Regions from separate parts of the Aliamphritea hakodatensis genome, predicted to be linked through region 1. Evidence: predicted binding sites of a transcription regulator. Region 1 holds the regulator's gene; the other holds the start of a gene.
The links. Region 1 encodes FliA, which starts transcription of late flagellar genes. Its sites were predicted from a motif close to CTAAAGTTNNNNNNNNNNCNGCCGATA; they were not measured.
Positions count from the first base shown of each region.

Region 2: the regulator FliA is predicted to act here: its motif matches at 2,259-2,285, upstream of PCI15_RS17280 (putative motility protein).

Region 1 covers NZ_AP025281.1:4,487,524-4,492,141, forward strand. The annotation lists gene PCI15_RS20345 (chemotaxis protein CheA) at 1-743, opposite strand, end outside; gene PCI15_RS20350 (protein phosphatase CheZ) at 756-1,559, opposite strand; gene PCI15_RS20355 (chemotaxis response regulator CheY) at 1,569-1,940, opposite strand; gene PCI15_RS20360 (RNA polymerase sigma factor FliA) at 2,022-2,732, opposite strand; gene PCI15_RS20365 (MinD/ParA family protein) at 2,751-3,575, opposite strand; gene flhF (flagellar biosynthesis GTPase FlhF) at 3,600-4,618, opposite strand, start outside.
Region 2 covers NZ_AP025281.1:3,778,412-3,783,029, reverse strand. The annotation lists gene PCI15_RS17290 (DEAD/DEAH box helicase) at 165-1,418, shown strand; gene PCI15_RS17285 (transglycosylase SLT domain-containing protein) at 1,590-2,216, shown strand; gene PCI15_RS17280 (putative motility protein) at 2,320-2,514, shown strand; gene PCI15_RS17275 (LysR substrate-binding domain-containing protein) at 2,594-3,472, opposite strand; gene PCI15_RS17270 (trimethylamine methyltransferase family protein) at 3,704-4,618, shown strand, end outside.

The DNA.
Region 1 (4,618 bases):
TGATCCAGTAACTGGTCGAACTCAGAATCAGCCATAGAACTGGTAGCCGCTGCAGCAGGGCTTGCACCCGGTGCTCCTGAAGGCCCGTGAAGCTCATCCATCAGGGAATCGAATTCATCTTCAGTGATCAGGTCACTTTGCGGCCTTGCAGCAGAGGTAACACCCGGTGCGCCACTGCCGTGCAAATCATCAAGCAATGACTCAAATTCATCTTCGGTAATCAGATCAGATCCAGCCGCAGCAGGTGCGTCTTCGGCTGCCGACATACCGGAAACCATTTCATTAAACTGCGCGCCCAGATCAGCCGCCGGTTCAGCCGCAGCCGCCGGTGCCGGCGCATCCACTGCAACGCTCTGCCCAGCAGCCAGAGCGTCAAGCCGGGCAATCAGATCAGCAGGTGCCGGTTCCGGATTTTCTCCGCCGCGAACATCTTCAAACATTGCATTTACAGTATCGAGGGCCTGTAATACAACGTCCATCAAGGCCGCGGAGACTTCTAAGTCATCATTACGCAGCATGTCGAAAAGATTTTCCGCACTGTGACAGCAGTCAACCATAGGCTCAAGCTGTAAGAATCCGGCGCCACCTTTAACGGTATGGAAACCACGGAAGATCGCATTCAGCAACTCCCGGTCTTTCGGATTCTGCTCGAGATCAACTAACTGTTCAGACAGAAGCTCAAGGATTTCCCCCGCTTCTACCAAAAAATCTTCCAGTATTTCCTGATCAACATTTAAAGCCATTGCCTACCCCTGTTAAAAACCTAAACTGGAAAGGAGGTCATCCACATCATCCTGGCTGGAAGCAACTTCATCATTATCTTTTGCTGCCATTTGTGGGCCTTCAGCCATTATTTTTTTCTGTTTAGCCAGCGCTTCTGCGTCAGCCGTCATACCGTCAATACCATTCAGGCGATTAACTCTGGAAGCAACTTCCATCAGGCTAACCAGCTGTGACTCAATGTCGGTAACCAGCTGAATAACACGTTTAATCAGCTGTCCTGTTATGTCCTGATACTCCTGCGCCAGTAAGATATTTGTCAGACGCTCTTTCAGCTCAACCAGGGCATCTGAGTTATCAGTCGCATGCTGGCAGGCAAGCTTATACAGGCCTTCCAGCTCAGGTTTGTCCTGCTGAACTTTATCGAACTCTTCCAGCAGCCGCTGACGGCGGCGGAAACCTTCTTCCAGCTCGGATACAAGGTTCAGTGAAATATCAACACTGTCAATTGTCTTATGAGCATTGCTTTCAGTCAGCTCGATGACATATGACAAACGGTCACTGGCATCAGATATTGAAGCAATGTGCTCTTTGGAATCCTGCAACATCGCATTGCTGCTGACATCATCGGAAAAACTGACGATGGCATTATGCAGTGAGCGGGTCAGCGTACCGACTTCGTGATACAGCGCCTGATGACGTTTTTCATTCAGGTCGTGGATCAGCGTCATTGCTGCACCAACATCTCCGTTTGCCAGATGTTCCACAAGCTTGTCAGCATCCTGCTTCAACTCAAGCTCAAAACCACTTGCTCCCTTATTCTCTATCGTCTCAGACATAGCCGCCACCTAGCCCAGCCGTTCAAAAATCTTATCGATTTTTTCTTTCAGCACTGCAGCGGTAAACGGTTTAATTACATAACCATTTACACCCGCCTGAGCCGCCTCAACTATCTGGTCGCGCTTCGCTTCCGCAGTCACCATCAGAACAGGGATATGCTTCAGGTCCGGATCAGCCCGCACGGTTTTAAGCAAATCGATACCTGTCATGATTGGCATATTCCAGTCTGTTACCAGAAACTCGATATTGCCGCTTTGCAGAATCGGTAAAGCAGTCTTACCGTCATCGGCCTCAACAATATTGGTAAACCCCAGATCACGGAGCAGATTTTTGATGATACGTCTCATAGTAGAGAAATCATCTACCACAAGTATTTTTATGTCTTTCTTCAAGACTATCCCTCCATCAGGAAAACTATCTGACTGTCGCTAGCCAGCGGTGTCTATCCATCAGACTGCCAGCTATTGCCAGTCTCTTAACCGACTTCGCAAGCGTAACGCTGCCTGACTATGAATCTGGCTTACTCTGGATTCACTGACACCCAGGATCTGACCGATTTCTTTTAAGTTCATTTCTTCGTCGTAATACAACGACAACACTAATTTTTCCCGCTCCGGCAAACCTTCAATTGCCGTTGCGATTGCCTGAACAAATCCCAATTCTTGATATTCATCTTCAGGACTTAAATTCTCTGCGGCGATATTTTCGCCCGGACCGTCTTCCTGCGGACCAATCAGCTTTTCAAAGCTGAACAGCCGGCTCTCAGCGGAGTCCTTCAATAATGCGTGATATTCAGTGATAGTGATATTTAATTCGGCGGCAACCTCCCCATCTTGGGCATCTCTGCCTGTACGGGATTCAATTGCCTGAATTGCTTCGGAAACCCGACGGCCATTACGGTGCACTGAACGGGGTGTCCAGTCCCCCCGACGAACCTCATCAATAATGGAACCGCGGATCCGGATACCGGCATAAGTTTCAAAACTTGCGCCTTTGGTGGGATCGTATTTTTTGCCGGCTTCAAGCAAGCCAACCATGCCGGCCTGAATCAAATCATCCAGCACAACGTTTGCAGGCAAGCGCGCCAGCAGATGATGCGCGATACGTTTTACCAACGGCGCATATTGCTCGATCAGCTCCTGACCCGACTTAAACTGTAACTGGTTATACATATTTGCTCTTCTGACTTGTCAGCGTTGATTTGCCCCTTTAACCAATCGCTCAACAAAAAACTCCAGATGACCACGGGGTGAAGATGACACACCCCAATCATCTACTTTTGCCGCCAGCTGCTTATATGCCAACGAGGCCTTACTCTTTGGAAACGCTTTTAAAACAGCACGTTGCTGCTGTACACCTTTACGGACTGACTCATCATAAGGGATTGATCCCAGGTATTGAAGCGTCACATCCAGAAACCTTTCTGCCACTGTCAGCAGCTTACTGTATATATTCCGACCTTCCTGCTCTGAACGTACCATATTGGCAAGTACCCGAAACCGGTTCACCTGATAATCACGGTTCAGCAGCTTCATCAGCGCATATGCGTCTGTAATAGAGGTCGGTTCATCACACACTACCACGACAACTTCCTGCGCCGCTTTGACAAAGCTCACTACTGTGTCCGAAATACCTGCCGCGGTATCTATAATCAGTACATCCAGCTGATCTTCGATATCACTGAACGAATGAATCAGTTCTGAATGCTCATGCGCACTCAGCGTCGTCATCGCCTGTGTCCCGGAAGCGGCGGGCACAATGTGGACATTCTCACCGACTTCGATCAGCAGATCCCGTAATGAACAGTCTCCGGCGAGCACGTCCGTAATGTTCTGAGTTGCTTTTACACCCAGCAACACATCCACATTCGCCAACCCCAGGTCAGCATCCATCAGCACCACCCTGCGACCAATCTCCCCCAGCGCAAGACTCAGGTTAACTGACACATTGGTTTTGCCAACGCCGCCTTTACCCCCGGTAACTGCGACAACTTTCACCGGGTGCGGACTAGTCATTATGTCTTCCTATCTGATATCCCATCAATCAACCCACTGCCCATTTTGTGAAAGTTTATCCTGACGCCGGTCCTGCGCCATACGCTGATTACGGGAAACGCGCTGCGCTGTCACGACTGCACGGCTGACCAGATCCCGCTTGTGGGCCACATCCAGATCATCCGGCACCCGCTGACCATCGGTCACATAGGTAACAGGCAAACCGTTATCAACGATAAGCTCGATTGCCTCACCAAGATTTCCGGATTCATCTAACTTACTGAGAATACAGCCATTAAGCCCCATTCGGCTGTAGGTTTCATAGGCATTCTCGATGACATGCCGTTGGCTGGAGCAGGAAAGCACCAACAGCTTTTTCATCCGCACACTGACACTTTCCAGCATATCAAGCTGAGCCTGGGTATGCGGCTCATGCGCACTCATACCTGCAGTATCAATCAATACCAGCCGCTTATTGCGCAATGACAATAAAACCTCATCCAGACTGTGATTTTCATCAACCACCCGCACCGGAATGTCCAGAATCCGGCCAAAAGTAAGCAATTGCTCATGCGCTGCTATACGGTATGAGTCAGTCGTCACCAGCGCCACACTGGAACTGCCATGCTTCAGAACATAGCGCGCAGCCAGCTTACCAATCGTGGTGGTTTTCCCCACACCGGTCGGCCCGACAAAAGCAATCATACCGCCACGCTCAACGAAGTCGCCACCAATCACCGGAATCGACTCACTCAGACGGGACAATGTATCCCGCCAGCCATCATCCACGCTTTCAGCACCTTCCAGCTTTATCAGTTGACGGCGCAGATGCGGCCCGATGCCAAGTTTCTCAAGACGGTGCTCTACCCGTTTATGCAGCACGCTCTCTTCAGGCTCTGAAGGTTCTTCCGCTCTTTGCGGCGCAGGTGCCGCCACAACGTTGGGCTCTGCTGTACTTTTGGGCTGGGAAACCTGCTGTAAGAGCAGTGATTTGAGCGTATCAATTTCGGCCCGCATCGAAGCCACCTGAGGATCAGGTGCCGGCGGACTGTAGCTAGGCTCCT
Region 2 (4,618 bases), 710 kb from region 1:
ATGAGGCTGCGGGAATTATCAGTGGAATCAGACACTTCTGAGCCCTGTCAGCGGGAAGCTGATACACTTACAGACAGCAATATTTTTATGAGCTTTTTATGTGTTTCAGGTGCCGGATACAGCAGCCCGGACACAGCTTAAAAACTTCAGTATAGGACAGGTAAGTGTTTACAGAACTGGGATTGCATCAGGTATTGGCGGATACCCTTCACGAACGGGGATATGCGCAGCCAACAGCGGTACAGACAGCGGCCATTCCCCTGATTCTTGACGGGCAGGATGTGATGGCCGGTGCCCGTACCGGCACCGGTAAAACGGCGGCATTTGTGTTGCCGCTGGTGCAGCGGTTAATGGCACAAAACAGCTCAGATAAGCGCGGTGATACCATGCCGGCCGTACTGATTCTGACGCCGACCAGAGAGCTTGCCCAGCAGGTGTTTAAGAGCGCCAGGGACTACGGGGCAGGCACCGGTGTTCGCAGTTGTCTGGTGTATGGCGGTGCCAGCCTGAATGTGCAGATAGCAGCGCTGCAGGAAGGTGTCGATCTGCTGGTGGCGACCCCCGGGCGGTTGCTGGATCTTATCTACAAAGGGGCGGTGGATTTAAGCCGGGTAGAAAGCCTGGTCTTTGATGAAGCCGACCGGATGCTGGACATGGGATTCATCGGTGAAATCCGTCAGTTGCTGAAAAAACTGCCAGAACAGCGCCAGACCCTGCTGTTTTCTGCCACCTTTGATGATGCCATTTTCAAGCTCAGCAAGAGCTTACTGAACGATCCTGAAATTCTCCAGATTGATACCCGTAACAGCCCGGCAGAGGGCGTGGAACAGAAAATTTATGAAGTGGATGCGGAGAAAAAGCACCCACTGTTGTCATATCTGATTGGCAGCAATAACTGGCAACAGGTGCTGGTGTTTACCCGTACCAAACAGGCGGCGGATTATCTGGCCCGGGAGCTGACCGCGGACGGCCTGAATACCAAAGCCGTGCACGGAGATAAGTCCCAGGGGGCCCGGGAGCGGGAGCTGGAGGCCTTCCGGGAAGGTGACGTACGGGTGCTGGTGGCAACCGATGTGGCCGCCCGGGGGCTGGATATCGACAGCCTGAATTATGTGGTTAATTACCAGTTGCCCCACAATGCAGAGGATTACATTCACCGCATAGGCCGTACCGGACGGGCCGGCAGGGAAGGGCTGGCCGTTACCCTGATGAGTCAGGATGAACTTCATCTGCTGGAACCGATCGAAATCCTGCTGGATGAAAAGCTTAACCGGCAGTGGTATCCGGGGTTTGAGCCGGATCTGAATAAACCGGCGATTGAAAAGACACGCCGTCCGCCATCGAAAAAACAGGCGCGGGCTGAGGCGCTGGGGCTGAAACCCAAAGCTTCAGGCAAACGCCGCGGACGCCGTCGCTGAGCAAAAGCTGCACCTGGGTGCCCGCCGGGAATTGCTGCAGATCAGCAAGTGGGTGAATCCGTTTGCGCTGCGCATAACCGGCTGATATATCTGGCCCGGAATGATTAAAGGCAAAGAGTGTAAGAGATGTTTTTCAGACAGCCCTGCAGGCTAAAATTCAAGCTGAGTCCCTTGTGCTGGCTGCGTAAGCAGCGTGGTTTGGGAGAGGTGTCTCTGCTGGGCTGGATGAGTGCTGTCTGTTTGCTGACTGTGCTGGTGGTTTATGCCGGATTTGCGTTTTTACGGCCCATGAACCTGGATGATATCTGTTCGGTTCTGGATGCCCGTGAAGGCTGGTATGAGGCGGTGCAGAAAAGCCACAGCCGCTGGGGAACGCCCATTCCGGTGATGATGGCGATTATGCATCAGGAATCTAAGTTTGTGGCTGATGCGCGGCCCGGTTACAAATGGTTTCTGGGGGTGATTCCCTATGCGCGTCAGTCCACCGCCTTCGGCTATGCTCAGGCGCTGGACGGGGTGTGGGGGGATTATCGCAGCCGCACCGGTAATGATCAGGCCCGGCGGGATAATTTTGCCGATGCAGTGGATTTTGTCGGCTGGTATACCCGGGATACGGAACGGCTTACCGGGGTCCCCCGCAGCGATGCCTATGGTCAGTATCTGGCCTATCACGAAGGGCGCAGCGGTTACCGGCGGGGCAGTTATAACCAGAAGCTCTGGTTGCTTGGGGTGGCGGCCAAGGTAGAGCGCCGTATGGTGATGTACAGTGAACAATATACGCGTTGCTCAGCAATCTGACAGTAAGATGAATTCTTTTCATTCAGAATTTTGGGGGCGTCGGTAAAGTCCCGGCGGTTGTGGCCGTTAACCTTCACGTGCCTTTTCACCAGAGGATAAAATCATGGAACTCTCTGCCGCTTCAATATCCGCTTATCAGCAACAGAATATTCAGGCTGAGGTGGGTGTCGAGATGACAGCGAAAGCGATAAAGCAGATCGAAGATGAAGGTCAGATGGCCCTGCAGCTGATCAACAGCACGGTCATGCCAACGGATCCGACGTCATCGCTGGGGCAAAATATCAATGTGTATGCCTGAGGGCATCGTCCGGAAAGATCCCTGCCATTGCAGGGATTTTTTATGCCCGGAATTTGACTACATTGTACTTTATACAGGGTTAGCCGGGCATTTCAGCCGCCTCGATAATCCAGTCCCGGAAAGCCCGTAAGGCCGGGTTATTCAGTGCGTTGGCCGGATACACCAGAAAGTAGCCATACTCCGGCATGCTGATGTCCGACAGCCATTCCAGCTGGCCACTGTTCAGCTCGGCTGAAATCAGGTCGTCATATAGCCCCACGCCCTGACCATCTATCATCGCCTGCACCCGGACGTTCGGGTCCTGAATCACCAATCCGCCCTGTTTGGCGTGGTAGGGTTCATCTGCCCGCTGATGCCATTCCTGCCAGGCAGGGCTGTTCTCCCGGTCGTGCAGCAGTGTCAGTGTATTCACCCATTCATGGGGCGGCTGGCCTGCCAGTCCAGCAGCGGTTTTTGTGCCGGTTGCCGGTCGCACCGGAGCCTGCCGCAGCAGTTCCACATGCATGCCGGGCCAGTGGCCTTTACCCCAGCGAATTGCCATATCAATGTTTTCTGTATGAAAGTCCGAAAGGTCAATCATTGGCTGTAACCGCAGGCTGATGTTGGGGTGTTCAGCCATAAAGTTCATCAGCCGCGGAGACAGCCAGCGAGAGGCAAAGTAGGTCGACATGCCCACGGTGATCCGGCTGGTGTCATCTTCTCTCAGTTGGGTAATTAAGTTCTCCAGATCGTGAAAGGCCGCCTGAGATGTATGCCAAAGCTGCTTACCTTTGGGGGTGAGCAAAATGCCTTTGTGTTTGCGGATAAACAGGCTGAATCCCAGTGCTTCTTCCAGCCGGGTGATCTGATAGCTCACCGCCCCTTTGGTCAGGTGCAGTTCCTCAGCGGCCTGAGTGAAGCTCAGGTGGCGGGCGACCACATCAAACAGGCGCAGGCTGTCGTAGTGTCTGAAGCGCATAATATCAACTCATAACAGGTGGGTTTCAGGTTCAAATTATTTGAACAGACTGAGCAAATCTTTTGCATTGTGCCGGTTAAATTACCGGTGATACCTTAATTTACATCAAAGATAACAGAGAGTCGGCGCATTTTGCATGTGTGTGGTCAGGTCAGGATCAATAATTTTGATTCTGTGCTCGGCCCGCGGGGCTTTCATTGTTTCTATTACGTTCATTAAGAGGGTATGCGGATGTTGCATTCAGAGAACGCTAAACAGGCCGGCCGGCCAACCCGGCGTAACCGCCGTCCGGGCAGGATTACGCAGCGGGGAAATCCACTGCCGAAGGTGCACCTGATTGACCGTAAAACACCGCTGTATAACCTGCTGGATGACGCCGCACTGGATGCACTGGAAGATCAGGCCGACTGGATCCTGGAAGATATCGGCATTGTGTTTAAAAACGATGAAGAAGCGCTGGCACTGTTTGCCGCTGCCGGAGCATTGGTCGACGGCGACCGGGTGCGTTTTCCTCAGGGGCTGGCCCGGCAGTTGTGTCAGACAGCGCCCCACAGGTTTAACCTGTACGGCCGCAAGCCGGATTATGTGGTGCCGGTGGGGGGTAAATCGGTGGTACTTACCCCGGCTTACGGCTCCCCCTTTGTGACGGATCTGGATAATGGCCGGCGTTATGCCACCCTGAATGACTTTGAAAATTTCGTCAAACTGGCGCAGCAGACACCCTGGCTCCAGCACTCCGGTGGCACTGTCTGTGAACCGGTGAACATTCCGGTGAACAAGCGCCATCTGGATATGACGTACGCCCATCTGCGGTATTCTGAAAAGCCCTTTATGGGCGCGGTGACCAGTGCCGAACGGGCAGAGGATTCTATCACCATGGCCCGGCTGGTCTACGGGCAGGAGTACATGGATACGCACTGTGTGATTCAGGGCAATATCAATGTGAATTCGCCGCTGGTATTCGATGACGTGATGACAGGTTCCCTGAAGGCGTATGCCCGGGCGAATCAGGGCATTGTGTTATCGCCCTTTATTCTCGGTGGTGCGATGGGCCCGGTGACCCAGCCGGCCCTGATTGCCCAGGCCCATGCGGAAGCTATGGTGGGCATTGCGCTGGGGCAACTGGTGCGGCCCGGCTCCCCGGTG